DNA from 4 places in the Rhizobium sp. LjRoot258 genome. Region 2 is predicted to be linked to each of the others. Evidence: predicted binding sites of a transcription regulator. Region 2 holds the regulator's gene; each other region holds the start of a gene.
What was found. The regulator LexA, encoded in region 2, represses DNA repair genes until DNA is damaged. The targets are predictions, from matches to a motif close to TGTTCNNNNTGTGTTCNG.
Positions count from the first base shown of each region.

Region 1: a site for LexA is predicted at 2,896-2,913, ahead of dnaE (DNA polymerase III subunit alpha). Genes of this name have one in related genera too.
Region 3: a site for LexA is predicted at 4,247-4,264, ahead of ACSQ9D_RS30775 (ImuA family protein). Genes of this name have one in related genera too.
Region 4: a site for LexA is predicted at 2,573-2,590, ahead of ACSQ9D_RS11430 (ribonuclease T2 family protein). Genes of this name have one in related genera too.

Region 1 is NZ_CAXUST020000001.1:1,143,497-1,151,146, forward strand. Features, by position in the region: gene ACSQ9D_RS05685 (lipoprotein-releasing ABC transporter permease subunit) at 1-1,014, shown strand, start outside; gene ACSQ9D_RS05690 (ABC transporter ATP-binding protein) at 1,029-1,712, shown strand; gene ACSQ9D_RS05695 (DUF5680 domain-containing protein) at 1,713-2,177, opposite strand; gene ACSQ9D_RS05700 (hypothetical protein) at 2,246-2,830, opposite strand; gene dnaE (DNA polymerase III subunit alpha) at 3,135-6,635, shown strand; gene ACSQ9D_RS05710 (L,D-transpeptidase family protein) at 6,638-7,650, opposite strand, start outside.
Region 2 is NZ_CAXUST020000001.1:1,366,049-1,373,698, reverse strand. Features, by position in the region: gene ACSQ9D_RS06915 (methyl-accepting chemotaxis protein) at 1-874, shown strand, start outside; gene kdsA (3-deoxy-8-phosphooctulonate synthase) at 896-1,741, opposite strand; gene ACSQ9D_RS06905 (VOC family protein) at 1,738-2,622, opposite strand; gene lexA (transcriptional repressor LexA) at 2,821-3,537, shown strand; gene gltA (citrate synthase) at 4,668-5,957, shown strand; gene lpxB (lipid-A-disaccharide synthase) at 5,987-7,168, opposite strand; gene ACSQ9D_RS06885 (LpxI family protein) at 7,165-7,650, opposite strand, start outside.
Region 3 is NZ_CAXUST020000003.1:471,601-479,250, forward strand. Features, by position in the region: gene ACSQ9D_RS30750 (nuclear transport factor 2 family protein) at 1-210, shown strand, start outside; partial or broken gene dinB (DNA polymerase IV) at 480-1,444, opposite strand; partial or broken gene ACSQ9D_RS30760 (helix-turn-helix domain-containing protein) at 1,612-1,829, shown strand; gene ACSQ9D_RS30765 (Fic family protein) at 1,944-3,509, opposite strand; gene ACSQ9D_RS30770 (hypothetical protein) at 3,697-3,849, shown strand; gene ACSQ9D_RS30775 (ImuA family protein) at 4,313-5,074, shown strand; gene ACSQ9D_RS30780 (Y-family DNA polymerase) at 4,989-6,512, shown strand; gene ACSQ9D_RS30785 (error-prone DNA polymerase) at 6,509-7,650, shown strand, end outside.
Region 4 is NZ_CAXUST020000001.1:2,301,215-2,308,864, reverse strand. Features, by position in the region: gene ACSQ9D_RS11445 (CaiB/BaiF CoA transferase family protein) at 1-525, opposite strand, end outside; gene ACSQ9D_RS11440 (DMT family transporter) at 544-1,500, opposite strand; gene ACSQ9D_RS11435 (lysophospholipase) at 1,518-2,447, opposite strand; gene ACSQ9D_RS11430 (ribonuclease T2 family protein) at 2,604-3,338, shown strand; gene ettA (energy-dependent translational throttle protein EttA) at 3,566-5,215, shown strand; gene ACSQ9D_RS11420 (ArsR/SmtB family transcription factor) at 5,386-6,408, shown strand; gene metF (methylenetetrahydrofolate reductase [NAD(P)H]) at 6,413-7,312, shown strand.

The DNA.
Region 1 (7,650 bases), 220 kb from region 2:
CCGGCGTTGACCGATAGGCTTGCTGGCGTGCCAGGCATTAAAATGGCACTGCCGCTGGTGGAGGGCCAGACGCTCGCTGCCGGGCCAAGCGGAGCCGGCACAGGTGCGCTGGTGCGTGGTATCCGACCGGAAGATTTGGACAAGGTGAAAACCGTCTCCGGCAACATCAAGTCCGGTGATCTGGTGGGCTTTGCTGCCGGACAAGGCGTGCTGGTCGGCTCGCGCATGGCCGAACAGCTCGGACTCCAGGCGGGGGACACGATCACCTTGATGTCTCCGGAAGGTGACATTACGCCGATGGGCGTCAATCCGCGCGTGAAGTCCTACAAGGTCTCGGGCACTTTCGAGATCGGTATGTCCGAATACGACGCGACGATCATCTACATGCCGCTCGAGGAGGCGCAGCTTTATTTCAATGCCGAGGGACTGGTTCAATCCATCGAGCTCTTCGTCGACAATCCCGACGACATTGACACTATGCGGCCGAAGGTTGAGGCCGCGGCCGGTCGTCAGATCGCGATTTCCGATTGGCGCCAACGCAACCAGACCTTCTTCTCGGCCCTGCAGGTCGAACGCAATGTCATGTTCATGATCCTGACGCTCATCGTGCTCGTTGCTGCGCTCAACATCATTTCCGGCCTCATCATGCTGGTGAAGGACAAGGGCAGCGATATCGCCATCCTGCGCACGATGGGCGCGAGTTCCGGCGCGATCATGCGCATCTTCTTCATGACGGGCGCCGCCATCGGTGTCGTCGGCACGTTGGCCGGTGTCTTGCTCGGCGTTCTCGTCTGCGTCAACATCGAGAAGATCCGCGAGTTTTTCTCGTGGGTTTCCGGCACGGTGCTGTTTGATCCGCAGCTTTATTTCCTCAGCCAGCTGCCTGCCGAAATGAGCTTCAGCGAAACGCTGTCGGTCGTGATCATGGCCCTGACGCTGTCCTTCATCGCGACGATCTTCCCGGCATGGCGAGCCTCCAAGCTCGATCCCGTGCAGGCCCTGCGCTACGAATAAGGAATGCCCTGTTCATGAAACGGAATACCGTTCTCAAGCTTTCCGGCGTCGAGCGCCACTACGGCCAGGGCGAGACGCTGCTCTCGATCCTCAAGGGTGCGGATTTTACGTTGAACAGCGGTGAAATCGTAGCCCTCGTCGCGCCATCAGGCACGGGAAAATCGACGCTGCTGCATGTTGCCGGCCTGCTTGAGCATCCCGATGGCGGCGAGGTGACGATTAATGGCCATGCCTGCGACGGCTTGCCGGACGACAAGCGCACCACGATCCGTCGCAACGAAATCGGCTTCGTCTACCAGTTTCATCATCTGCTGCCGGAATTCTCCGCGATCGAGAACATCATGATGCCGCAGATGATCGCCGGCCTGCCGCGCAAGGAAGCAAAGGAGCGGGCGGGCCAGTTGCTCGACTACATGCGGATCGGCCATCGTGGCGCGCATCGCCCCGGTGAGCTTTCCGGTGGCGAACAGCAGCGCGTGGCGATTGCCCGCGCCGTCGCCAATGCGCCGAGCCTGCTTCTGGCGGATGAGCCCACAGGCAACCTCGATCCTGAAACCGCAAGCTATGTCTTTGACGCGTTGGAAGCACTGGTGCGCCAATCTGGCCTGGCGGCGCTGATCGCGACCCACAATCACGAACTCGCCGCCCGCATGGACCGGCGCGTCACCATCGCTGACGGCAAGGTCGTGGATTTCTGATCAGCGGTGGATGAGACCGCCACGGTAGTCCAATTCGTAGGCCCTGCGCTCGTTCACGACGATCACTTCGCGGCCGCTGAAATGACTGCAGTCGCCCGTGCTTTGATCGGCATAGAAACCGAAGGCATGCTCGAATTCCATGCCGCCGAGAAAGCGTCGGTATTCGGCATACATTTTTGACAGCGCAGCCTTGATGACGGTTCCCGCCCGTTCTCCATCAATCAGCGCATGCTCGACGATGCGTCCGAAGTAGTTCATCGCCCAGATCGGCTCGCCATTCAGCCAGACCACTTCCTGCCCGGCGAAATCGGTTCCGCCGAAATAGCTGTCGAGATAGCGCCACCCGCCGCGCTGATAGCCGATGTCGTGCGATCCCGTCCGGCAGGCCGGCGAAGGAATTCCGCCGCCGACATAGGTGTTGGCCTTCGCCTCGACGATAAAACTGTTCAATGCGGCAATATTCATGGCCTGCCTCCCGCTCGGCAGCGTCTCAACAACGTTGCCAATTGTAAAGAACAAAATAAGAACGGACGCTATTGCCCGCAGATCGATTGCCCTGTGTCGTCGTTCCACTTGGCGATCGGGATGACACGGGGCTCGGTTTTGACGTCCTTGCCATTCTTCTGCAACTTGCCAGCCAAGGCGTTGTAGTCGCAGGAGCTGCCGGCGTTGGGGTCGATCGTGTCGTAGTGATTGTAAGTGTAACCGGCCACAACGAACTGCTTGTTGCGATAGGCGACCGTCAGTGTTTGGTCCCAGCGATCGCGGCCGATGGCGCTGTTCTGCGAGTGTATCGCGATCGAGGACTTGCCGACGGCTTTCAACGACGGCTCCTGGCCGAAGACCCCATCAGCACTGGTGCCGCCCCAAATCTTGTTTGGCGCGCTCAGCGAAAGTCGCAGCAGTTCGTGGTCGCTGTCGCGAAGATAGATGTAGATGCCGATTTGATCGTCGCTGGTGCTGTCTGCTGGAGCAACCAACATTGCAAGATCCACCCGCCCGTCGCCATCCCAATCGCCCGTCGCCGCGTCGACGATGCGTGCAGGATCAATCTGCTCGGCTCGGGCGGTAAACGCCGTGGATAGAGCCAATCCAGCAATTAATACAAACTTAAACATGCTTTTCTCCCATCGCCATGCGGCCAGCAGAGCGGAAAAGAATCCTGTTGACAATAGAACAATAGCAGAACAAACTAAAAACATAAGAGAACAGGAGAGCCAAATGACTGACATGATCCGTGATATCGCAGCATTCACCTCCATCGCAATGTTCGTTGCCAGCTTTTCGCTGATCTGCATGGCAATCTAAGAATTCCGGGGACCGCATGGCTGCCATGCGGTCCAAACGCACTCCCTTCTCTGGACATCGGCCCCTCAATGCTGAGAATACACCCGATTGATTCAGGTGATCGGAAAGCATGTCATGGCGGGTGCGGAGAAAGACGCGGCGAGCGGTTTCATCGGCGGTACGCCGGGCTTTGTTCACCTTCGAGTCCACTCGGCCTATTCGCTGCTCGAGGGCGCGCTGCCGCTTAAGAAGATCCTCTACAAGGCATCGGGCGACAGCCAGCCGGCGATCGCGATCACCGACACCAACAATCTGTTTGTCGCCCTCGAATTCTCACAGAAGGCAATGGATGAAGGTCTGCAGCCGATCATCGGCTGCCAAGTCTCGATCGACATGGAAGACGGCCTTGAGACGGAGCGGCGCGGCGGACAGCAGGCGCTCGTCAAGCTCCCGTCCTTGGTGCTGCTGGCTGCCACCGACGCGGGATACGAGCGACTGGTGGATCTCGTCAGTCGGGCCTATCTCGGCGGCGAGGGCAACGGTCAGTCGATCCACATTCGTGCCTCCTGGCTCGATGAGATCGGAGCGGATGGCCTGATCGCTTTGACAGGTGCCTTGACGGGGCCGATCGATATGGCGCTGAAAGACGGGCACGCAGCGCAGGCGGAAGCACGCCTTCTGCTGCTGAAGCGCCATTTCAGCGACCGTCTCTATGTCGAACTGCAGCGTCACGGCACCTATGACAAACGCCATGAACAGAAGGTCGTTGGCCTGGCCTATGAGCACGATCTGCCGCTGGTCGCCACCAACGAAGCGTTCTTCCCGACCCGTGACGACTACGATGCGCACGACGCTCTGATGGCGGTGGCCCACAATGCCATCGTCTCTGACGACACGCGGTTCCGCCTGACGCCGGATCACTACCTGAAGAGCCGCGCCGAAATGGCGAAGCTGTTTGCGGATCTGCCGGAAGCGCTGGAAAGCACCATCGAGATAGCCCGCCGCTGCTCGTTCATCCTCAAGACGCGCAAGCCGATCCTGCCGCGCTTCACGGGCGCCACGTCAGATCCCGAGGAAGCGGAACGCGAGGAGGCGCTCGAATTGCGCCGGCAGGCGGAGGAGGGGCTGGACAATCGCCTCGCCACGCTCGGCATGTCGCCTGGTTACGAGGAGAAGGAATACCGCGAACGGCTGGAGTTCGAGCTCAGCGTTATCGAACGCATGAAGTTCCCTGGCTACTTCCTGATCGTTGCTGATTTCATCAAATGGGCAAAGCAGCATGATATTCCCGTCGGCCCGGGCCGTGGTTCGGGTGCTGGGTCGCTGGTCGCCTATGCCCTGACGATCACCGACGTCGATCCGCTGCGTTTCTCGCTGCTCTTCGAACGCTTCCTCAACCCGGAACGCGTCTCGATGCCCGACTTCGACATCGACTTCTGCCAGGATCGCCGCGAAGAGGTGATCCGCTACGTCCAGCGCAAATACGGCCGCGAGCAGGTCGCGCAGATCATCACCTTCGGTTCGCTGCAGGCTCGCGCCGCATTGCGAGATGTCGGCCGTGTGCTGGAAATGCCGTACGGACAGGTCGATAAGATCTGCAAGCTGGTTCCCAACAACCCGGCCAACCCGACGCCGCTGTCGAAGGCGATCGAGGAAGAGCCGAAGCTGCAGGAAGAGGCTGGCAAGGAGCCTGTCGTCGCGCGCCTGCTCGACATTGCCCAGAAGATCGAGGGCCTATACCGCCACGCCTCCACCCACGCCGCCGGTATCGTCATCGGCGACCGCCCGCTGTCGAAGCTGGTGCCGATGTATCGCGATCCGCGCTCCGACATGCCGGTCACCCAGTTCAACATGAAGTGGGTCGAGCAGGCCGGCCTCGTCAAGTTCGACTTCCTCGGGTTGAAGACGCTGACGGTGCTGAAGGTAGCGGTCGATTTCGTCGCCAAGCGCGGCATCAATGTCGACCTGTCCTCGATACCGCTCGACGACAAGAAGACCTACGAGATGCTCTCGCGGGGCGAAACGGTCGGCGTGTTCCAGGTGGAAAGTGCGGGCATGCGCAAGGCACTCATTGGCATGAAGCCGGACTGCATCGAGGATATCATCGCGCTCGTGGCACTTTATCGCCCGGGTCCGATGGAGAACATCCCGACATACAACGCCCGCAAACACGGCGAGGAAGAAGTCGAGTCGATCCATCCGACGATCGACTATCTGCTGAAGGAGACGCAAGGGGTTATCGTCTACCAGGAGCAGGTGATGCAGATCGCCCAGGTCCTGTCCGGCTACTCGCTCGGCGAAGCCGACCTTCTGCGCCGCGCCATGGGTAAGAAGATCAAGGCGGAGATGGACCAGCAGCGCGAGCGCTTCGTCGATGGCGCCGTGAAGAACGGCGTGTCGAAGCCGCAGGCTGACAACATCTTCGAACTACTCGCCAAGTTCGCCAACTACGGCTTCAACAAGTCGCACGCCGCCGCCTATGCGATCGTCTCCTATCAGACTGCCTATATGAAGGCGCATTATCCGGTCGAGTTCCTTGCCGCGTCGATGACGCTCGATATGTCGAACACCGAAAAGGTCAACGACTTCCGCCAGGACGCAAAGCGCCTCGAGATCGAGGTGATCCCGCCCTCGGTGCAGACCTCGTTCCGTCATTTCGAGACTGGCGACAACAGGATCTACTATGCGCTGGCAGCGTTGAAGGGTGTCGGTGAATCGGCTGTCGATCATATCGTGGAGGTCCGCGGCGACACGCCGTTTGCAAGCCTTGAAGATTTCTGCCTGCGCATCGACCCGCGCCAGGTGAACCGTCGCGTGCTGGAAAGCCTGATCTTCGCCGGTGCCTTCGATTGCTTCGGGCTCGATCGCGCGCAACTGGCAGGCGGTCTCGATCGCATCATGGGTTATGCCCAGCGTGCACAGGAAAACAAGCTGAGCGGCCAGTCGGATATCTTCGGCAGCGCTCTTTCGTCAGGCCCAGAGAAAATCTCGCTGCCGCCGTTTTCGCCGTGGCTGGCCTCCGAGAAGCTGCTCAAGGAGTTCCAGGTCCTTGGCTTCTATTTGACCGCGCATCCGCTCGATAGCTACCAGAACATTCTGCAGAAGATGCGCGTGCAGACCTTCGCCGAGTTTTCGGCGGCAGTGAAGCAGGGAGCGAGCAACGGCCGCCTTGCAGGGACGGTCATTTCCAAGCAGGAGCGCAAGACGAGGACCGGCAACAAGATGGGCATCATCGTGTTTTCGGATTCATCGGGTCAGTTCGAAGCGGTGTTGTTTTCCGAGATGCTGAACCAATACCGTGACGTACTGGAGTCCGGAAAGTCCTTCGTGATCACGGCGACGGGGGAGGAGCGGCCGGAAGGCGTCGGCCTTCGGCTGCAGACCATACAGTCGCTGGAAGAGAAATCGCTGCAGATGCAGAAGGCCCTGCGCGTCTACGTGCGCGATTCCGGGCCGCTGCGCGCGGTCGCGGCGCACCTGAATGCCAAGGGCGATGGCTTGGTCTCCTTCATCGTGATCAAGGAGGAGGGTAAGCGCGAGGTGGAGGTCGAGCTCCCGCAGAAGTATCGCATCACGCCCGAGATTGCCGCGGCGCTTCGCGCAGCACCCGGTGTCGTTGACGTCGAGTTGGTCTGACGTCAGCTTTTGGTAACGGTAATGAAGTCGGTTCCATTGCCGGTCTCGGCTCCGAGGCCGGTGTCGGAGATCGTCAGTGTCGAGCCGCTGGTCAACATGGCGTCGATCTTGCGCCTCGTCTCCTCGGGAATATGGATACGGCTCAGAGCATTGGCGATCGGCGTGCCGCTGATGATCGAGCTTTCGAGGCTGCTTATCCCGAGCCGCGTCATGGTTGCGCGCGAGAGCGTGTTGGGAAGCGTCGCACCCATCCAGTCCGCCGAGCCTGTTTCGAAATCGACACTGCGTGCCATGAAGAAATGCGTACCGAGGGCAAGGCCGGGATTTTCAATCGAGATCGGCGCTTCAAGAACAGGCTGGAAACCTTGGCGGATCATGATGACTCCATTCGGAGGCGTTCCCTTGCCCGCCGCGGCATAGACGGATCGGATAAGCGCATCACTTGCCGGTGACTTGTCTGCCGTTGGCTCAACTGGACGCTGCAACTTGAAATCGCTGATTGCCTGCAGCGTTGCTGGTCCGAGCAAGCCATCCGGCTCACCCACGGCAAATCCGAGCTCGTTGAGATATGTTTGAAGGTCGATGACCTCCTCGCGCAGGCTGCGGCGCGTAATGAGAATACGGATCGGCGTGTCGTTCGCGGGAGCTCTCGCCGCCGGGGTCTGGGCAGCCGGTAGCGGGACGTCGTTCATGGCGACCTGAACGGGGGCCTGCCCGATCGCCGGCCGCAAAGCAGCGTCGGAAAGCAGCGCCGGGGGCTCCGGCACGTCCGGCCGGAAGAGCGTCGGATGATCGATCGGTTCCGGCGTCACTTCCGCGTCGGTAATGACAACCGGAACGCCCATCTCTGTCATCTTATAGAGCTTTTTGGCAAAGGCTGCCGGCATGCGGACGCAGCCGTGTGACGCGGGGTATCGCGGCACGGAATTGGATTCGTGAAGCGCGATACCAGACCAAGTCAGCCGCTGCATGAAGGGCATCGGTGCAGCCGAATAGAGGTTGGACTCGTGATATT
Region 2 (7,650 bases):
CTACGAAAAGCTGCGCCAGGAGTTCAACTCGAGCATCCGCACGCTTTCCGGCGCAATGAAGGAAATCTCGGCCGTCACGAATACCGTAAGGACCGGCTCGAGCGAAATCGCCTCGAGCACGGACGATCTGGCCCGGCGAACGGAACATCAGGCCGCCTCACTGGAGCAGGCAGCCTCCGCGCTCGACCAGATCACCGTCACCGTCAAGAACTCATCGGAACGGGCCAATGAAGCGAACGCGATGATGACGGCGACCAAGGAAAGCGCCAGCTACTCGGCAACCGTCGTGCACGAGGCGGTGGCCGCGATGGAGAAGATCGAGACATCATCCGCTCAGATCGGCCAGATCATCAACGTCATCGACGAAATCGCCTTCCAGACCAACCTCCTCGCGCTCAATGCCGGTGTGGAGGCCGCCCGTGCGGGTGAGGCCGGAAAAGGCTTTGCCGTCGTTGCGCAGGAAGTGCGCGACCTTGCCGGTCGCTCTGCCAATCTGGCGAAAGAAATCAAACAGTTGATCGAGACGTCCTCCAGCCAGGTTTCAGCAGGCGTTGGCCTCGTCAACCGCACAGGCGAAGCGCTCAGCAATATCGATCAGCAGGTTCTGAAAGTCACTGCGCTGATCGAGGGGATCGTGCGTTCTTCCTCCGAACAAACCACCGCGCTCCTGGAAGTCAACGCCGCCGTCAACACCATGGACAGCGTCACGCAGCAGAACGCGGCGATGGTCGAGCAAACCAGCGCCGCCTGCCGAGAGCTCGGCGACGAGGCGGTGCACCTCAATCACCTGCTGTCTCGTTTCCGTCTCGACGATACGAGCAACTCCGTGACCAAGGGGTATCCCTCCGACAAACGGATGGCGCTTGCCGGTTGACGGCCGGCACCTTGTGCAGGTTCAGGCAGCCTTGGCGATCCCATCGAAGGCCAACAGCTTTTCGAGTAGCCGCGGCATATCCTTCAGGTGAACCATGTTCGGCCCGTCGGACGGCGCATTGTCAGGGTCTTCGTGCGTTTCGATGAAGACGCCGGCGACACCAACGGCAACGGCTGCCCGTGCCAGCGTCTCCACGAATTCGCGCTGGCCGCCGCTTGAGCCACCCTGCCCGCCCGGCTGCTGCACCGAATGCGTGGCGTCAAAGATCACGGGAGCGCCCATCGCCGCCATGATCGGCAGCGAACGCATGTCCGAAACCAGCGTGTTGTAGCCGAAGGAGGCGCCACGCTCGCAAAGCAGGATATTGGGGTTGCCGGTCGAGTTCAGCTTGTTGAGGACGTTCTTCATGTCCCAAGGAGCAAGGAACTGGCCCTTCTTGACGTTGATGGTGCGGCCGGTCTTGGCGGCTGCAACCAGCAGGTCGGTCTGGCGGCTGAGGAAGGCCGGGATCTGCAGGATGTCGACGACGGTCGCTACCTCGGCGCACTGCTCCTCGGTGTGGATGTCGGTTAGAACCGGAAAGCCATATTCCTTCTTGAGGTCAGCAAAGACCTCCAGCGCCGTTTCAAGGCCGATCCCACGCTGGGCCGACAGCGAGGTGCGGTTCGCCTTGTCGAAGGAGGACTTGTAGACGAGGCCGAGGCCAAGCTTGTCGCAGAGTTCCTTTAGCACGCCGGCGACCATGAAGGCATGGTCGCGGCTCTCCATCTGGCAGGGCCCAGCAATCAGCGACAGCTTACCGGCATTGGAAAAGGTGACGCGGCCGGCGCCTTCGCCAACCACGACTTCGGACTTTGTCTGGCTCATCGTTTCTCCTCAAAGGCGAAGAGCGCGCCCTGCCCGGCAGCCGCCTTCACCAGAATTCGATTGTTTTTGCGCGTGTAGGTCATCCCGTTAGCAGCCAAATGCGCTTCTGTCACGGCAAGATCGTCGACCTTGAAGACGATGGCAATGCCTCTCAGGCCGCGATCGGTCGACGCTGCAGGAAGGTCGAAATAGGCATACAATCCATCGGGGGATAGAATGCTGATCCTGGCATTCGGAGTGACGACGCTCACGCCGAAGGCGTCGTTGACAATGACCGGGCTGTGCGCCGCTGCGCGTACGAATGATCCGAACGCCTTGGGATCTGGCGAGACCAGAGCGATCTCTGCGATCCCATGGACGCCGTTTGCGTGCACATGCAGCGCTTTTCGATCGGCCGGCAGCGGATTGACCCGTTGGCACGTGAAAAAGAAGAAGTCCGGAGCCCGCAGATCCACCGCGAAAGCGAGCTTGAACGCGGCTGTGGCCTCCGATCCATCGGGCATCTTCATCGGTCGCTCGAACTGCAGCATCTCGCCGCCATTGATCCTTTCGGAAAGGAACCGAGCGTGGTCGCGATCGGCATCTGCGGTCGCGAAGACCACGGCAGAGAATCCATCATCCCCGCATCGAAACCGAAAGGCGCGATCACGCGCGGTGAAGACATTCCCTTTCTTTGCCGACGCCTCGTGCAGTTCCGCGCTGGCGACCCCCAGGGGCTCTAGGTAAGTTTCGTCGGAGAAGAATATGCAGGCGTTCTCGGTTCCAAACGGATGCCGGGCATCGGGCGCGACGGTGAATCCTAGTTTTCCGAGACGTTCGCGCGCGAGCCCAATATTGGAGACCGGCAGCACGATGTGGTCCAGCGGATGCGCTTCGCTCATAGCAACTCTCCGGAATTTGCGAAGATGTGCGCCGGGTAGCAGGACAATGCAACCCCCTTCGGCGCTTTCAGTCAAATGAGCTGAGAAAACTGAACAAGTTGCGGGCAAGTTTTACGAAAATTTAGGCACTTGCGGAACACATATGGAACATATAGTGTCTGTTCTGGCTTTGTTTCACGACTCTGGGGTTCAACTTCGATGCTGACGCGCAAACAACAGGAGCTTCTTCTCTTCATTCACGAGCGAATGAAGGAGTCCGGTGTCCCCCCTTCTTTCGATGAAATGAAAGATGCCTTGGACCTCGCGTCGAAGTCAGGCATTCATCGGCTGATTACAGCGCTCGAAGAACGTGGCTTCATTCGCCGACTGCCGAATCGGGCCCGCGCCCTGGAGGTCATCAAGCTTCCAGAGGCATATAACCCGAGCTTGCAACCCCGCCGCGGCTTTTCGCCGAGCGTCATCGAAGGCAGTCTCGGCAAACCGCAACCGGTTGCGCCACCGAAACCGGTAGCACATGCCGACAACGGCAGCTCCGCCTCTGTACCGGTTATGGGACGGATCGCCGCCGGTGTGCCGATTTCGGCAATCCAGAACAATACTCACGACATCACGGTTCCGGCCGACATGCTTGGCCCAGGCGAGCACTATGCGCTTGAGGTCAAGGGCGACTCGATGATCGAAGCGGGCATTTTCGATGGCGACACGGTGATCATTCGCAATGGCAGCACCGCAAATCCCGGCGACATCGTTGTCGCACTCGTCGATGACGAAGAAGCGACCCTCAAGCGCTTCCGCCGGAAGGGCGCCTCCATTGCGCTTGAGGCCGCGAACCCGGCTTATGAAACGCGTATTTTTGGACCCGACCGCGTCAAGGTTCAGGGCAAGCTCGTCGGCCTCATTCGTCGTTATCATTAGAGGCAGGCGGCTCACCGTCAAACGTGCCGCTTCGCCAGTTGTACGCCCGATGCGGCATCCAGGGGCGGTCAAGCGTGGTATAGGCGGCCGTAACGACGGGTGAGCCCAGGTCGTCTATCCCCTCGGCGGCGCCAGAGCCGCGCAGGATTTCTCCGGTGAACAGCAGTGCGCCCGACCGGCATTCGGTCGCACGCAGGCGAACGGGCGTCACGACGATATCGGCGGTATCGCACGCAGCGCCGACGTAAGCGAGGTTTTCGACGATTGTCAGAACGTAGCCGCTATCGTGCGGGGCGGTGCGCCAGGCGCCTTTCAGGCAAACGACGCGGTTTTCAACGCCCGTCGCAGAGGCTGCCGCAACGCATTGCGGGCATGACGCAATTCCTCATCCGAGAGTCCTGGAGCTTGGCCTTCGCTGTCCCCGCCGCCGGTCAGGGGCGATACGCTTCAGTACTCGGTAGCTGGTCTAGCTCCGCCGCCAGCGCCCTTCGCCATTGATCGAAAATCAGCGCCAACGCAACAAACCATGCCCCAAGGCGGATCGTTGGCCGGTCACTTGCGAGCTCAAACCAGAGGGCGGCGCCGGCCCCGAGGAAGACCGGAGAAAATACGAAGAACCGCCCATGATCCATCTCCGTCGCCACCGCGCGTCGAAACCACGAAGAGCAGCTGAGCGTCGCGGTCGTAACCCACGTTGGCCAGGAGACGGGTGATTGCGTGCGGAAGGCGCGCGGAGGCTTTTGACCAGATTGAGCCCGGACAAAGAACGCTCTGCCACGCGAGCAAGCGCATCCGCGCCGGGGGCGGCCTGTCTCACAAATGGCTTCAACCCCGGCATGCATCTGCGCCGAAAAACAGCCCCCTTGCAACCACAAAGCAAGCTCTTCAGGCTCGAGGCAACAATAATCGATTGAAATCTGAAGGAAAATCGGAAGCCAGAAAAGCCAAGGATAATCATCAGCTTCTGCTATGCGCAGGGCTCATCGCAGCAGTGCCCAAAAGTTGATACTGCGATGCACAAAATGGCATCACGGGAACTTGGCATTGGGCGCGCGATCATATAGCTATCGTCGACGACGCTTAACCCTATGGCGCTTTTATGGCGCCAACCGCCAGTTTGGAGGATCAGCATGACGGAACAAAGCGCAACACTGAAAATCGGTGATAAATCAGTCGATCTCGCCGTCAAGAGCGGCACGATCGGCCCTGACGTCATTGATATCGGCGCCCTGTACAAGCACACGGCTTCCTTCACGTACGATCCTGGTTTCACCTCGACCGCATCCTGTGAATCGAAGATCACCTACATCGATGGTGATGCCGGCGTATTGCTACATCGCGGTTATCCGATCGAGCAACTTGCCGAGCATGGCGACTTCCTCGAGGTCTGCTACCTGCTTCTCTACGGCGAACTGCCGACCGCGGCCCAGAAGAAGGATTTCGACTATCGCGTCACGCATCACACGATGGTGCATGAGCAGATGAGCCGGTTCTTCACGGGCTTCCGCCGCGACGCGCATCCGATGGCTGTCATGTGCGGCTGCGTCGGTGCATTGTCGGCCTTCTACCACGACTCCACCGACATCACGGATCCGCATCAGCGCATGGTCGCAAGCCTGCGCATGATCGCCAAGATGCCGACGCTTGCGGCCATGGCCTACAAGTATCACGTCGGCCAGCCCTTCGTTTACCCGAAGAACGATCTCGACTACGCCTCGAACTTCCTGCGCATGTGCTTTGCTGTTCCGTGCGAAGAATATGTCGTCAATCCGGTGCTGTCGCGCGCCATGGACCGCATCTTCATCCTGCACGCCGACCACGAGCAGAATGCATCGACCTCGACGGTCCGCCTCGCTGGCTCATCGGGTGCAAACCCGTTCGCCTGCATCGCCGCCGGCATTGCCTGCCTCTGGGGCCCGGCTCACGGGGGCGCCAATGAAGCAGCGCTGAACATGCTGACCGAGATCGGCACTGTCGACCGTATTCCGGAGTACATAGCCCGCGCCAAGGACAAGAACGATCCGTTCCGCCTCATGGGCTTCGGTCATCGCGTCTACAAGAACTACGATCCGCGCGCCAAGATCATGCAGAAGACGACGCACGAGGTTCTCGGCGAACTCGGCGTCAAGGACGACCCTTTGCTCGAGGTTGCAATGGAACTGGAGCGTATCGCTCTCACTGATGAATACTTCATCGAAAAGAAGCTCTATCCGAATATCGACTTCTACTCCGGCATCACGCTCAAGGCTCTGGGCTTCCCCACGACCATGTTCACCGTGTTGTTTGCTCTGGCCCGCACGGTGGGCTGGATTGCACAGTGGAACGAGATGATCGAAGACCCGGAGCAGCGTATCGGCCGTCCGCGCCAGCTCTACATCGGCGAGCCGCAGCGCGATTACCTGCCGGTCTCCAAGCGCTAAACCGCGACAGCAGACAGCAAAGAGCCCGGTCAGAAATGGCCGGGCTTTTTCTTTTGAAGGACGTCGAGAACGATCTCAGCCGCGTGTTCTCCGGGCGGCTTTTCCGTCTGCATCCTCTGCCAGAGGACGTCAAACCCCTCCATCATCGCCCGTCGCGGCAAGGTATCTGCCGAAAGCTTCTCCATCCAGCGTGCAAAGCTGCCGCCTCGGACGACTTCATTGATATATTCGGGCACGACAGTGTAGTCCGCGATCAGGTTCGGAAGGGCCGCGCTCCACGTCTTGATCTTGCTGGTCATGAGCTTGATGATCCAGTCGGTCTTGTAGGCCGAAATGCAGGGAACACCGGTCAGCGCAAGCTCCAGCACGACAGTCCCGGACGCGGCCATGGCCGCATCCGCTTCAGCGAATGCCTGCCACTTCGCCTCCACCCCTGTCACGATCTCCGGCTTGGTCGTCCAATCCTTGACGAGATCACGGATCATGGGGTCGCGTCGTGGCATGGTCGGCAAAACGAAGCGCACGTCGCCGTTGCGCGCCACCAGCTCGCTCACGGCATCGCCAAAATGCGGCAGCAGCTTCATGATCTCGGACGAACGCGAACCGGGCAGCAACATCACCGTCTTGCGGTCGGTTTCACTTCGCGGTTTCGTCTGCGCACGCTGGCGCCGTGCGTCCAGCAGGTTCGGATCGGCAGTCAAACGGTGACCAACGTAGATTGTCGGCGGACCACCCAGCTTGCGCATCACTTCCGGCTCGAAGGGCAAGACTGCCAGCACCTGGTCCACGTAAGCGAGCATGCGCTGCGCGCGGTATTCCTTCCACGCCCATACGCTTGGACAGACATAATTGACGACGGGCAGTTCAGGCAGCGCCACGCGCACACGCTTGGCGACCCTATGGGTGAAATCGGGACTGTCGACGATAATAAGCACATCCGGCTTTGCCGCGATGATCGCCGCCGCCGTCTCTCGAATGCGTCGAACCAGCCGCGGCAGGTTCGAAAGCACTTGTGTGATGCCCATGACCGACAGTTCGGAGAAATCGAAAAGCGAGCGCAGGCCCAGCGCGTCCAGCCCCTCGCCGCCGACGCCGATCAGCTCCACGCGACCTTGATACTGCCGCTTCAGGGCCGCGACCAGATCGGCGCCCAGAAGATCGCCCGAAACCTCTCCAACGACGATAGCAACTTTTAGCGAAGACTCGCTCACGCTAACCCCCAGGATGGCAATCCCCTATCCAGTCCGCACACGAAGATACCAGCCTCATCCGCGGCCTTGATGACAGCGTCACGCTCCAGGATCAGCGAGCGGCCCGCTTCAACGGCCACGCCGGCCAATCCCGCCTGACGCAGGTTCTCGATCGTCGAAATACCGATCGATGGCAGGTCCGCGCGGATATCCTGCTGAGGCTTGCAGAGTTTCACGAGCACGCCGCGCCGGCGCGCGGAAATTCGCCCAGCCGACCGCAGGTTCGCGACACGCTCCAGCATGCTGTCCGTGCCTTCCACTCCTTCGAGCGCAACGATGCGGCCGCCGACTGAAACCGACCCCTGACCAACGTCCAGCCTACCGAGCGCATCCGCCGCTTCGGCTGCTCGTATGATGTCCTTCGTATCGTCGGCGCTTGGCTGCAAGGCGCCCAATGGACCGACGGATGCAAGCAGATCCGGTGCGATCTCGTGCGCGCCGAC
Region 3 (7,650 bases), on a different contig from region 2:
AAGCATTTTACAGTCCGACGAATTATCGGCAGTGGCGATCTTTGGGTCACCGAATTCGTACTTTGCTATGACGGCATACCATCTTACACTGTGAGCATTATGGAGTTCCGCGAAGGACTAGTGGTCAACGAAACGCAATATTTCGCCGCTCATTTTGACCCCGCACCGTCGCGTGCGCATCTCGTTGAGCGAATGGATGAAATCACCTAGTCATACATGCAAGGCAACCCGATCGCCATTGATCCGGATTGAGATTTCAGCAGGGATTCTCCTGACTTCGACAGCTCCTCATGGCGTGCGATCCGGACCTTATCCACCGCTGCCCCAAGTTTCGCCCTCTTAGAAAACTCGGAGATAAACCTTGAGGAGGGCGATCGGTGTTCTCTCCGGAACTTCCTGGTCAATCGCCAACCAGTTTCCGGTGCCAGCCAATGGATCTGCGCGAGGTGGTTCACAAAGCAAGTGCGAGCTGTGGTTCGCTTCCCAGCGCTCGCGACCGGCGCAGCGACCGTCTTGCTTCGCGTGATCTGGGTGAAGTCGGCCCATTTCACCTTCAGCGTCACGGTCTTGCCACGGATGCCACTGGCCTCGCAACAGCGCCAGACTTATCGACCAATGGCCGAAGGCCCGCGCGGGCGGTCTCGAGATCATGGATGTCTTCCCGAAACGTATCCTCCGCGCCGACCGATTTCCGGATGCGATCGGGCTTGACCTGGCGCTCGTCGATGCCGCGGGCGATCCAGTAGAAATACGGCCCGGATTTGCCGAAATGCTGCTGGAGGAAGGTGAGATCACGCGCTTTGAGATCGGCGCCCGTCCCGATCCCGAGCTTCAGCATCTTTTCCGCTGTCGCTGGTCCAACGCCATGGAACTTCTTGACGGGGAGCGCCTCGACGAACGCCGGTCCGTGCTTCGGCGTAATGACGAACAGACCATCGGGCTTGCGCTGGTCAGAGGCCATCTTGGCGAGAAACTTGTTATAGGAAACGCCGGCAAATGCAGTGAGCCTCGTCTCAGCCTTGATCCTGGCGCGGATCTCCTCTGCAATCTCCGTTGCGAGCTCCATGCCCTTCAGGTTTTCGGTAACGTCCAGATAGGCCTCGTCGAGCGATAGCGGCTCAATCAGCGGCGTGTAGTCGGCAAAGATCGCATGGATCTGCTGCGATACGGCTCGATAAACATCGAAACGATGCGGCACGAAAATCAACTCTGGACACTTGCGTTTGGCCGTCACCGACGGCATCGCCGAGTGGACACCGAATTTGCGCGCCTCGTAACTGGCAGCTGCGACCACACCGCGTGCCTCTGGATAGCCGACGGCGACCGGTTTGCCTCGAAGTTCCGGATTGTCGCGCTGCTCGACTGAAGCATAGAACGCGTCCATGTCGATATTTTTGCGCACGCGGAGGCGAGGGGACCACGTCCACGCCACTCTTGCCGTCATCGCCCGGTTTTCGCGTCCCCAGCATCCATTTCCTTTCATGTGTCGCTGTAGATCTTATCCGAACCTGTGTCAGGAACGAGCAGCAGTGTTTCGGCATTGGGAGTAACCGTGCATCTGCCTTGCTGGCTTCTGTACAGAATACTCATCAAGCCGCCGTTCTCTCGATCATGGAGATTCGAGAGGTCTTTGCGCAAAATCTGCGAGCTGTGCGCAGGCAAAAGGCCAGTTTCAGGAAGAGCTTGCGCATCGCGCAGATATTGATCGTACCTATATCAGTTCGCTGGAGCGTAGCGTTTACAACGCCAGCATCGACGTCGTGGATCCGTTAGCGACAGTCCTGGGCGGCGAAGCGTCGGATTTGCTGAAGCGATCGCCGCAGCAGCGACAGACGTCACCTGGCGAGACAACTGATAAGCGGACCTCCAGGCGTTGGTGTCGGACACCAGGAAACCCTCAAGTCAACGTCAGCTGGCTGTGCATTTTTGGTGAGCGTCTAGGTCTAGTTGTCTATCCGCGCGGCCGTGGCTTCCGTGGATGGTGGTGGCGCGTTGACGAGCTCGGACACAAATTTCGTGATGGGCACGATGTTTTCGTACTGGCTCGCCTCCTCGAGGGCGTTCATGTACTCATCTCGTCGCGTCACTGGTATGACAGTCCACGGCGCTCCGCTCTCGGCGAGCAAGGCGTTCATCATGAAGCGCGCTGTCCTGCCGTTTCCGTCCGGGAATGGATGAATGTAGGTGAATAGGAACGGGGCAAGGATTGCCTTCACGCGCGCATCGGATTCCTCCGAAATACTTTCGAAGAGCGCGTCCATCGCGTCGGCGATCGCGTGTGGCGGTAATGGGACATGCGAAGATCCTCGCAGATAGACATTGTGCGACCGATAGCCAGCCAGCTGATGTGCCTTGATGATGCCTGCGGTCACCGAGGGGCTGAACATGGCGCGGAACCAATCCTGGTGCCGTGCCTCGAGCAGTTCTCCCGTGGGCGCTCCATCAAGGATCTTCCTGATGTCCTCCCGAACTTCCTCGAAAGCCAGCCTGTACCCTTTGGCCGCAAGTGCGTTCTTGGTTTCGTGATCCCGGGCGTTTTCGTCCGGCTCCCACTTGCCATCCTGGACCCTCCGGATCAGTTCCTCGGAAACTTCATATCCCTCGATCGAAAGCGAATTTAGCGCGTCTGCCACATAGCGCTCGTTGATTTCAGCGATGTAACCGTCCCGGTCGTTGATCCGCACCTGCTGGAAACCAATGTGGTCGAGAGCGTCTTTTCCCATTTTTGCCCAAAGGTTCTTGATCCGAGTAGCAGACGGCGCCTGGGTTCGCCGTGCATCCAGCTTGGTCAGTTCGGCCGTCGGGTCGAACGGGTTGTCCTCGTGGGGGTTGTATCCGGCCGATTCCAGAGCCTTGATGATGGTGTCGGCGTCCCGCGCTCTCCCGAGGTGGCGGAGTGCTCCTGCGATCCGGCCACCGACATGGCTGCGGCCGCCGTCCAGCAGATGTTGTAGCAGCGTGCTTGTCCCGCGGATTGAGCCGATGGCGGCTATGACATCGGTCGCGGACGTTTTCCAGGCCTCCGGTGACAGGTTGCAGATCGACTCTTCGATCGGCATCAGTCTCAACTGGTTTCTTGTTTCGGCAGGTTCGGTTTCCCTCGTTCGCAACAGATACAGCGACGTGTTGCTTGGCAGTTTCACAAGCTGGTTGTTTGCCTTCGAACTTCTGACAATGGCCTGCGCGGGGATGGAGTGATTGTCAGACCAAAGAGCAACGGATGCCTCGGGGGAAAGCCTCCAATCGTCGGGGAAGCGGTCGTCCAAATATCGTGCAATAAATTCCCAATACACCGTGCTCCAGGCGGTATCGATTCTGTTGTTGGCGGACGGTCGGGAGTTCACCGCCAACCACCCCTTCATTATATCCTCCAGGAAGCCGTTGGCCTGCAACCGTTCCCGGTGCACACGGCTGAGCTCTTCGGATTTCACCACCGATCGGGTGCCGTTCTGGGTCACTCCTCGTAGCTCAGCCAGGGATGTCGCGAGCAGTTCGTTGGGTTTCGCCATGTTGGCCTCCGGCGACGGTATGTGAGTAGTGGGCCACTAATTCCGTGCATCGTTGTTGCACTAATTTCGTGTCTTTGGCAAACACTAATATCATGCATCTTATTCACACTAATTTTATGCTTTTTATTCGCGCTAAATTCTTGCTTGGTCGGAACATGCCCCGTAAGGCAAGACGAACTCAACACCATTGCCGACCACCAATGCGGGACAGATCGATCCTTATCCCCGCGCGCCCAACATCCTGCACCGTCTCTGGCTGTTCCTGTCTTGGCGGCGCTACGACCTCCTCTTCCTCGGCGCGACGCGCCTCTTCGCTTTGCTGCGTCATTTCGACGGGTAGCTAGCATATCAGTCTAAGAGGTGCACGAGCGGGGCGCCGCGTTCATTGCAAAAGCCGACCGCGTTTATTTTCGTTTCCGATCATTGTCGGATGGCTCTGGGGCGATACAGCCTGCTGCCTTCGAGCGCCCAATGAACGAATGACGGCTTCCAGGATCGCCAAACGGCACACCGAACGATCTACATGAGGTCGATTCCGGCCGCCGGCGGCGACAACGCCTACCGTGAAACGGTGTCCCAATAATGTATAGAGGCCTGCTACAAATTTCGCTTGGCGTCTCGATGATTATCTTCAAGCTATCCCGCTGCATTTCATCAGAAAATCGGCAAGTACGCTCAAGTCAAGCGCGCCTTCGTCAAAACAGTCGCTTGGTGGTTGATTGACTCCCCTTTCATTTAAGAACAAATAGGGAACATATAGGCAGCTTCTGCCGTTGCAAAGCCTGAAGGAGGTGCCATTTCGAATGCGTGACTACGCTGTCAACCCTGTCGTCGCCGAGCTGCGCGAACGCATCGAGCGGCTTGAAGGCGGGGTGACACGCAGTCGCGCGGTGCTTCCTTTCGGCGTTCCGGCCATTGATGGCCGTCTTCCCGGTGGTGGGCTGGCTCTGGGTGCGCTGCATGAAGTCGCCGGCGGCGGCAACGGTGCGATCGACGGCGCCGCCGCCGCACTGTTTGCTGCGGCGGTCGGCGCCCGCAACCGGGGCAAAGTTCTATGGTGCGTGACGCGGCCGGACCTCTTCGCGCCGGCGCTGGCCCAAGTGGGCCTGTTGCCGGGCCGTGTCATCTATGTGGAGGCCGGCGACGAAAAGGCGCTTCTTTCCTGCATGGAGGAGGGACTGCGTCATGGCGGGCTGGGTGTTGTCGTCGGAGAGCTTGCACGGCTATCGATGACCGCCTCGCGCCGACTGCAACTGGCCGCCGAAAGCTCAGGCACGATCGGGATTGCCGTCCGCCGCTGGCGCCGGCAGACCGAGGCGTCCGATTTCGGGCAACCGACAGCGTCGCTCACGCGCTGGCGGGTCTCGGTGCTGCCGTCCTCTCCCTTGCCGGTTCCAGGGGTCGGCCGCGCGCGCTGGCTGCTCGAGCTGATCCGCTGTCGCGCCGGCGAAAGTGCAGATTTCGAAGTGGAGGCTCCAGATGCCAAGGGTCGTATCGCTCTTCCTTCCGAGCTGGTCCACGGATCGCCTCAGGAGGAAACTGGGCGACGCCGCGCCTCCGCCTGAGACGCCGCTCGTCCTCGTTGGCTGCCAGCAGCGCCGGCGTGTCGTCCTGGCGGCGAACGCGGCTGCGATCGCCGGCGGTCTGAGGGTGGGCATGCCGGCAACCAAGGCGCAGGCGCTCGTTTCCGGTCTCACCGTTATGGACGCCGATCCGGCCGACGACGCCGAGGGGCTCGATCGTCTGGCGCTTTGGGCGCTGCAGCGCTATGCCCCCATCGTTGCCGCTGATCCGCCCGACGGGCTGGTGATCGACACGACAGGTGCCGATCATCTGCATGGCGGCGAGGAGCTGATGCTGTCGGGCATGGTCAACCGCTTTTTCGCCTCCGGCATTTCCGCGCGCGCGGCCGTCGCCGACACCTGGGGTGCGGCCCATGCCTGTGCCCGGTTTCTGGCCCATCCGACGCTTGTCGTTTCACCGGGCGCTCAGGCCGATACTGTCCGAAGTCTGCCGATCGCAGCACTGCGGCTCGATCCCGCCATCGTCGACGGCCTTCGCGTCCTCGGGTTCAATATGATCGACGAGCTGGCCCGTGAGCCACGGGCGCCGCTAACGCTGCGTTTCGGGCCGGAGCTTGGCCGCCGGCTTGACCAGGCGATGGGCAGGATCGCCGAGCCGATCGATCCGGTGCGCACGCCGGATCTCATCGAAGTCCGCCGTGCCTTCGGCGAGCCGATTGCAGCGGCCGAGACGATCGCGCGCTATACGGCCAGGCTCGTGGACCGACTCTGCCGAGCGCTCGAGGAGAAAGCGCTCGGCGCCCGCCGCGTCGATCTCCTCTTCAACCGCGTCGACAACTCTTATCAGGCAATCCGCGCCGGAACCGCGACACCGGTTCGCGACGTCAAGCGGCTGACACGGTTGCTGACCGACCGGATCGAAACCATCGATCCCGGTTTCGGAATCGAGATCATGTCACTGACGGCAACCCAAGCCGAGCCGCTCATGGCTCGACAGGTGATTTCCTCGTTGATCGGGGAACCGGAAGCCGACGTATCCGGGCTGATCGATATTCTCGGCAACCGCATCGGCGAGCAGCGGCTCTACCGCTTCGCGCCGGTCGCAAGCGACGTCCCCGAACGCTCGGTTGCCCGCGTTGCACCGATGGCGCCGGACAACGGCGAGACCTGGCCCGATCATTGGCCACGGCCGACGCGACTACTGGCGCACCCCGAGCTGATCGAGACCATGGCGCTGCTGCCTGATCATCCCCCCGTCAGCTTCACCTGGCGCGGCATCCGGCGACGGGTCAGGCGTGCCGACGGGCCGGAGCGCGTCTTCGGCGAGTGGTGGAAAGGCGATGCCGAACTGGCAGCCGTGCGCGATTATTTCCAGATCGAGGATGATGCCGGCGAACGCTATTGGATCTTTCGTTCCGGTGATGGCGAGCACGGCGAGACCGGCAATCACCAATGGTTCCTGCATGGGATATTCGGATGACGAAGACGCCACGCTATGCCGAGTTGCAGGTGACGTCGCACTTTTCCTTCCTGCGCGGCGCTTCGTCCTGCGAGGAACTGTTTGTGCAGGCGGCAGTGCTCGGTATCGAGGCATTGGCGATCATCGACCGCAACAGTCTCGCCGGCATCGTGCGCGCCCATCAGGCGGCCAGGGACACTGGGGTGCGACTGATCGTCGGTTGTCGCCTGGATCTCACCGATGACATGTCGGTCCTTGTCTATCCGACAGATCGGCCGGCCTATGCGCGCCTCTGCAGGTTGCTGTCGCTTGGCAAGAAACGGGCCGGCAAGGCTAAATGCCGGCTCGATTGGAGCGATCTCGTGGCCTATGGTGAAGGCCTGATTGCCCTTTTCATCCCCGATCAAGCCGATCAAACCTGCCAGCTGCATCTGCGCCGCTTGAAGGAAGCTTTTGGTGATCGCGCCTATCTGGCGCTCACACTGCGCCGCCGACCGAATGATCAGCTGCGGCTTCACCAGCTCTCCAACCTGGCGGCGGCCATGGATGTCGAGACGGTCGTCACCAATGACGTATTGTTTCATGTGCCGGAGCGACGCGTCCTGCAGGACGTCGTCACCTGCATTCGCCACAACGTCACCATTGACGATGCAGGTTTCCGCCGCGAACGGCACGCCGACCGTTATCTGAAGCCGCCGGAAGAAATGGCACGGCTCTTTCCGCGCTATCGCGAAGCGCTGGCCCGCACCATCGAGATCATGGAGCGATGCCGCTTTTCACTCGATGAACTCGCCTATCAATACCCGGAGGAACGATCCCATCCGGAAATGACGGCGCAGCAGACATTGGAACAACTGACCTGGGAGGGTGCTGCCTGGCGCTATCCGGAAGGGTTGCCGCAAAAGGTCAAGAAGAACCTCGAGCATGAACTGCAGCTGATCGAGAGGCTCCAGTATGCTCCTTACTTCCTGACCGTGAACTCCATTGTCCGCTTCGCCAGATCAAAGGACATTCTCTGTCAGGGCAGGGGATCGGCTGCCAATTCATCCGTCTGCTATGTACTCGGCATCACATCGATCGATCCCGACATAAACGACCTGCTCTTCGAGCGCTTCGTCTCTGAGGAACGCCGGGAGCCGCCGGATATCGACGTCGATTT
Region 4 (7,650 bases), 940 kb from region 2:
TGCCTTCATCGGCTGTCCGTCCGGCTCGCCGGTGATCGACATGAAACCGGACAAGCCTTGCACGATATAGTCGTAGCCAGCGAGGCTGGCATACGGGCCGTTCAGACCGAAACCCGTGATCGAGCAATAGACGAGCCTCGGATTGGTCGTCTTCAAGCTTTCGTAATCGAGACCGTATTTCACCAGCCCGCCGTGCTTGAAGTTCTCGATGACGACGTCGGCCGTAGCGACAAGACGGCGGACGAGCGCCTGATCTTCTTCGCGCTTCAGGTCGGCGGTGATCGAGCGCTTGCCTCGGTTGGCAGCGTGGTAGTAGGCGGCGGACAGGTTTTCGCCGTCGGCGCCCTCGACGAAGGGTGGTCCCCAGTGGCGTGTGTCATCGCCTCCATCCGGGTTTTCGATCTTGATCACATCGGCGCCGAGATCGGCCAGCATCTGGCCCGCCCATGGGCCGGCGAGCACGCGTGCGAGCTCGATGACGCGGATGCCGGTCAGCGGTGGTTTCTTGGGCTGATGGTCCGTCATGTTCCTCCCACGAGCAGATCAGGGCGCCAGCGCCGATTGAGGTGTATCGGATACCGGCTTCGATGCAAAGCGCCGCTCTCGCCAGATGATGTACAAGCCCGATGCGATGATGATCAGGATGCCAAGCCACTTGACCGCATCCGGAAAGTCGCCGAACACGAGCCAGGCGAAAAAGGTTGCCGACACGATCTCGAAATACTGCAGCGGTGCCAATGTCGAGGCGGGCGCTGCGCGGTAGGCATAGACGCCGAAGATGCCGGCAATGGCCGCCGTGACACCGACGCCGAGCAGGTAGAGATAGCCACGGCCATCTGGCATCGCCGCGTCAAAGACGTCAGAACCCGTGCCGCTGCCGAACGCAAGCAGGATGGCGCAGAACAGCAGACCCCAGATGCCCATCTGAAGCTGCATCGCCCACGGGTCTTCCCGGTGCGAAAGCACGCGGGTCATCAAGGCGAAGATGGCAATGCAGAAGGCGCTGACGACAGGCAGGAGCGCGACGTAGCCGACCTCTTGGAAGCTCGGCTGGATGATCAGCATCGCGCCGAAAAAGCCGACGCCGCAGGCGGTGTAGCGGCGCCAACCGATTGTCTCCTTGAGGAAGATGCTGCTCAGGATCGTCAATATGATGGGCTCGACGAAAAAAATCGCGATGGCATCGGCAACCGGCATGTACTTCAGCGTCGTGACAAAGGAGACCATGGAGATGGTTATGATGGCGCCCCGGATGGCATGAAAGATGTTGGCGCGCCAGGAGAAGGTCTTCCAGCTTCCGCGCCAGATGACGATCGGCAGCATGCAGAAGGCCTGCACGACAAAGCGCGCGGCTGTGATTTCTGCCGCGGGAATCGTGGCTATCGCGAGCTTGGAAAAGATGTCGATGATCGGCGAGACAAGCACCGACAGGAACATCAGCAGAATGCCGGTCGACACCTCCGAAGCGGCGGCGGGGCGGGAAAAAATACCGTTGCTCATCGCGAAAATCCTTCAGTTCAGGATCTTGCGATCGCTTCGTCGCACCAGTCGGCGAATGCAGCGATAGCCGCGTCCGCTCCAATTTCATTCAGCGTTTCGTGGCGCATGTCCTGATATATCTGGGTCGTGATAAGGGAGAAGCCATGGGCTTTCAAATGGTTTGATAGCCAGATCACCGCTTTTCCGCCATCTGTCGCCGGGTCCTGCCCGCCGCCGACAAGGTGGATCGGTATCTGCTTCGGCAGCCGGTCCAGATGCGTCATTTGCGGGGCGCGAAACGTCAGTTCGAAAATATCGAGCCAGAGTGACACCGAGGCATCGAAGCCGCACAGCGGGTCCGCGATATACTTGTCGACTTCGGCAGGATCGCGGCTTAGCCAATCAAACTCTGTTCGACGGCCGGCGATGGACTTGCCCCAGGTGGCGAAGGTGAGTTTCGGCAGGATGCCGCTTGGAACATCGGAGCCCTTCAGCGCACGTTCGGCGAGCAGGATCGCCTGCGCAGCCCGCCCGGCGATACCGGGGTTGAAGTTCGAGTTCCAGACTGCAACGGCATCGTATTTCTCTGGATGCGTGACTGCAGCATTCAGCGCAATGAGGCCTCCCATCGAATGTCCGAAAAGGATGACCGGCAAGCCGGGATATTGCCTCACAGCATGCTCACGGACGGACGAGACGTCATCAATTACCTGCCGAACGCCATCGCGACGGGCGAACCGTCCGATTGGCGCATCGGGCGCAGTCGTCTCGCCATGCCCCCGGTGATCGAACGCGAAGACATGGTAGCCACGGGCCGCCATGGCTGCTGCAAAACGGGAATAACGCTTGGAATGCTCGGCCAGCCCATGAGACACAAGGATAATTCCGCGTGCCTCCGATCGTGCCGGCTCATGATGAAAGCCAAGCGAGGCATTCGCCGCTTCAAGGCGTTGCGTTTCTGCGAACATCTTACTCTCCCATTGCCGGGAAGAGACCAGATCGGCCATGAAATGCAACACGTCCAAATATTTATGCCACAGGATTTTCGCGCCCTGCGAATTGAGGTTGCGAAATTGAACTCGCCATGATCTCCTGTTCATGAATTGTTCTTTTGGGGGATGAGGATGAGGAATCCGTTTCTGCGCGTGGCTGTATTCTTGATTGCAATTGCGGCTGGTGTTGCGGAGGCCCAGGATGCGGGCGGAAAGACGCGCTTGATTCTGGCGGCCAGCTGGCAGCCCGCCTTCTGTGAAACCAACCAGCGCAAGCCGGAATGCAGCACTCAGACCAAGGACAGATTCGATGCGACCAATTTCTCGCTGCACGGGCTCTGGTCGATGCGGAAGGAGTACTGCGACGTCTCCGGCAGTCTGCGGACGGCGGACAAGAACGGCGATTGGCGCAAGCTGCCCGAGGTGGAGTTGTCTACTGCGACCAGGGCTGCGCTCGAGAAAATAATGCCTGGAACGCAATCGGGCCTGGAGCGACACGAGTGGATCAAGCACGGCTCCTGCACCAGGATGAGTGCCGACGACTATTTTGCCACGTCGGTCCGTCTGATCGATGAGCTGAACGCCTCGGCGGTCCGCGATTTGTTCGCGGCCAGTATCGGCAAGGCGCTGACGGCGGAGGCGATCAAGGCTGCATTCGACAAGAGCTTCGGCCCTGGCGCCGGCGATCGCGTCAAGATGAGTTGCCGACGCGCCGGCGGAGGGGACCGCGTCATCAGCGAGCTCACGATCGGCCTGTCGCAGGACGCGACATCGGATGACAAAGCAAGCCTGCGCGACCTCATTCAAGGGGCAGGGCGGACGTCGTTCGGCTGTGATGAGGGCGTCGTGGATGCTGCAGGGTTTTGAACCGCCTCTCACCGAAGACTGAGGCCGGCCGATCGACACTCCTCGATCGGCACGAGTTCCCGCCGATCTCTATAGAGCCTATGACGCTGATCTAGACGAGCACACCGAGTTCCATTCTCCGCGATGCTCACAAAAGCCTCTGGTTTTTGGCCGTCGCGCGTTGCTCCTTGGTCCCAATTCGCCTACATAGCGGCAAAACTTAAATCCCCCCGCGGAGCGAATTATCAATGGCACGTCAGTTCATCTACCATATGGCCGGCCTCAACAAGGCGTACGGCAACAAGAAGGTGCTGGAAAACATCCACCTTTCTTTCTATCCGGATGCCAAGATCGGTATCCTCGGCCCGAACGGTGCTGGTAAGTCGACGGTGCTGCGCATCATGGCCGGTCTTGACAAGGAATTTACCGGCGAGGCGTGGCTTGCCGAAGGCGCAACACTCGGCTACCTCGCACAGGAGCCGCAGCTCGATGCTTCCAAGACCGTTCTCGAGAACGTCATGGAAGGCGTTGCGCCGAAAAAGGCGATCCTCGATCGCTACAACGAGCTGATGATGAACTATTCCGACGAGACGGCGGAAGAGGGCGCCAAGCTCCAGGACGTCATCGACAGCCAGAACCTCTGGGACCTCGAGAGCCAGGTGGAAATGGCAATGGATGCGCTGCGGTGCCCACCGGGCGACTCCACGGTCGAAAAGCTCTCTGGTGGTGAGAAGCGCCGCGTGGCACTCTGCCGCCTGCTGCTCGCGCAGCCGGACCTGCTACTGCTCGACGAACCGACCAACCACCTCGACGCGGAGACGATCGCCTGGCTTGAAAAGCACCTGCGCCAATATCCCGGTGCAGTCCTGATGATCACCCACGACCGCTACTTCCTCGACAACGTCACGGGCTGGATTCTCGAACTCGACCGCGGTCGCGGTATCCCATACGAAGGCAACTACTCCGCTTATCTGCAGGCGAAGGCCAAGCGCATGCAGCAGGAGGGCCGCGAAGAGGCCTCCCGCCAGAAGGCGATCAGCCGCGAGCAGGAATGGATCGCCTCCAGCCCGAAGGCACGTCAGGCAAAGTCCAAGGCGCGTATCCGTGCCTATGACGACCTGGTCGCAGCGGCGGATGCCCGTCGTCCTGGCGATGCGCAGATCGTCATCCCAGTCGGCGAGCGTCTCGGCCAGGTGGTCATCGAGGCGGAGAACCTAACCAAGGGCTACGGCGATACGGTTCTGATCGAGAACCTCACCTTCAAGCTGCCGCCTGGCGGCATCGTCGGCGTTATCGGTCCGAACGGCGCCGGCAAGACGACGCTGTTTCGTATGATCACGGGTCAGGAAAAGCCCGACAGCGGCTCCATCCGCATCGGCGAGACTGTCGATCTCGGTTATGTCGATCAGAGCCGCGATGCGCTCGCCGGCAACAAGACCGTCTGGGAGGAAATCTCCGGTGGCAGCGACATCATCAAACTCGGCAAGCATGAAGTGAATTCGCGCGCCTATTGCGGCGCCTTCAACTTCAAGGGGGGCGATCAGCAGCAGAAGGTCGGGACGCTGTCGGGCGGTCAGCGCAACCGCGTGCATCTGGCCAAGATGCTGAAGGCCGGCGGCAACGTCATCCTGCTGGACGAACCGACCAATGACCTCGATACAGAAACGCTGGCGGCTCTTGAGGATGCGCTTGAAAGCTTTGCAGGCTGCGCTGTTATCATCAGCCACGATCGCATGTTCCTCGACCGTCTGGCGACACACATCCTTGCTTTCGAGGGCGACAGCCATGTGGAGTGGTTCGAGGGCAACTTCGAGGAATACGAACAGGACAAGATGCGTCGTCTCGGCGTCGATTCCATCAATCCGAGCCGCGTGACCTATAAGCGCCTGACGCGTTGATCGCCAGAAACCGGCTTTTAGGGATATGGAGGCCCCGGTTCGCCGGGGCTTTTTTGCGCGCGCATTGATGTCGCGATCCGAGCAGCTAATTTCGTGAACGGATGGAATTGCGGCTTGCCACACTCGCCCGATTCACATAAAGATATCTTTATATGTTGATTGGATCGGGCATGAGTGAGCCTATAAGACTCGGATTGGATGCGTTGGTGGACGTCCTCAGGGCGGCCGGCGAGCCGACGCGTCTGCGCCTGCTGGCTCTGCTAGCGGCAGGGGATCTGACGGTCACCGATCTTACTGAAATCCTCGGCCAATCCCAACCGCGCATCTCTCGTCACCTGAAGCTGCTCGGCGAAGCGGATCTCATCGACCGCTACCAGGAGGGCGCCTGGGCCTATTTCCGGCTGCGCCAGGATGGCAAGGCAGCCATTTTCGCGCGCAGCCTGCTGGCACATGCTTCCGAGAACGATCCTGTGGTCCTTCGCGACAGCGAACGGTTGGCTGGGGTCAAGCGCCAGCGGGCCGAGCGCGCACAGGCCTATTTCAGTCGTAACGCTGCCGAATGGGATGAGCTTCGCCGGCTGCATGCCGCGGACGAAGAAGTCGATGCCGCGGTCATTCGGCTGCTTGGCAGCCAGCCGATTGACTCGCTTCTCGATCTCGGCACCGGCACGGGGCGCATCCTTGAACTCCTGTCCGGCCTCTATCGCCGTGCAATTGGCGTGGACGCCAGCCGCGACATGCTGAGCGTGGCGCGCGCCAATCTCGACAAATCAGGGATCACCAAGGCATCCGTTCGCCACGCCGATATCCTGAACCTGCCGTTCGAGGCGCAGGATTTCGACGTGGTGACGATCCACCAGGTGCTGCATTTTTTCGATCAGCCGGAGATCGCGATCGGCGAGGCCGCGCGCATGCTGCGGGCGGGCGGGCGGTTGGTCATCATCGATCTGGCGCCGCATGGGCTGGAATACCTTCGTGACGAGCATGCGCATGTTCGCCTCGGCTTCTCGCATCAGTCGATATCGGACTGGCTGCGCAAGGCGGGGCTGGATGTCGAACAGGTCGTCGACCTTCATCCGGGTCATCAAAGCGGGCAGGGGCTCACCGTCACCGTCTGGCTTGCGCGCGACCCCCGGCGTCTCATGGCCTCCTCAGCGAGCGAAGGCGCCGAACCCATATTTGCCGGGAGATAATGGTATGGCTTTGAACAGCGACGCGCGCCGCAAGATCGGCATTTCCTTCGAGTTCTTTCCGCCGAAGTCGGAAGAGATGGAAGGTCAGCTGTGGAACACGGTCAGCGAGCTGCAGGACTGGGATCCCGACTTCGTATCGGTAACCTACGGCGCAGGTGGCACCACCAAGGCACCGACGCTGGCGACCGTCTCGCGCTTTCTCGCCGAGACTCCCCTTGCCACCGCGTCGCATCTCACCTGCGTCGGGGCGACGAAGGATGAGACGCACAGCGTCATCGAGACCTTCCGCAAGGTTGGCGTCAAGCATTTTGTAGCGCTTCGCGGCGATGCTCCGGGCGGCGTCGGCGCGCCCTATCAGCCGCATCCCGGCGGCTATGCAAACGCGGCGGCATTGGTTGCCGGACTGCGCGAGATTGGCGATTTCGAGATTTCGGTCTCGGCCTATCCCGAAAAGCATCCGGAGAGCCGCGATACCGCTGCCGACATCGACATGCTGAAGCAGAAGGCCGACAACGGCGCGACGCGGGCGCTGACCCAGTTCTTCTTCGACAACGACAGTTTCGAGCGCTACCTGGAGAAAGTGCGGGCCGCCGGTATCAATATTCCCGTTGTGCCGGGCATCATGCCGATCCAGAACCTAACGCAGCTGAAGCGCTTCGCCGGCGCCTGCGGCACCATCATACCGGCGTTTCTGGATGAGCGCTTCGCGGGCTTCGACGACAAGCCGGATGAGAGAGCCAAGGTTGCGGCTGAGGTTGCAGCCGAACAGATCGAAGATCTGGCCCGTCGCGGGCTCACCGACTTCCACCTGTACACCATGAACCGTGCGCCGCTCGTCTCGGCCGTGCTGACCAATCTCGGCTTCACACGGGAAGGCGCCAAGAAGGCCGGTGCCGCCGCATAGGCTGCTCCCGTCACGAGACAAAAAGAAAAGCGCATCTCCTCGTGGGATGCGCTTTTCCGATTCATTGAACTGTTTCGCTACTCAGGAGTCTCGGCACTGTTCGATTGGCACGACGTTCAGATGAAAAGCATTGTCAATACGAATGCAAACGCCGCGCTGACCAAAAGGACATTCAAGGATTGTGTAAGTCCCATGTCTGTCTCCTCGCGTTAACGGTGCGATAATATGTCGTGAATGTGTCGCTTGGAAAGCGGATTTTATACTGCACTGCGGCGAAAATGTCACATCGCGGACGCGAGCCTGCAATCAACACGCTGAAATTACGAAAGAAATCGCCG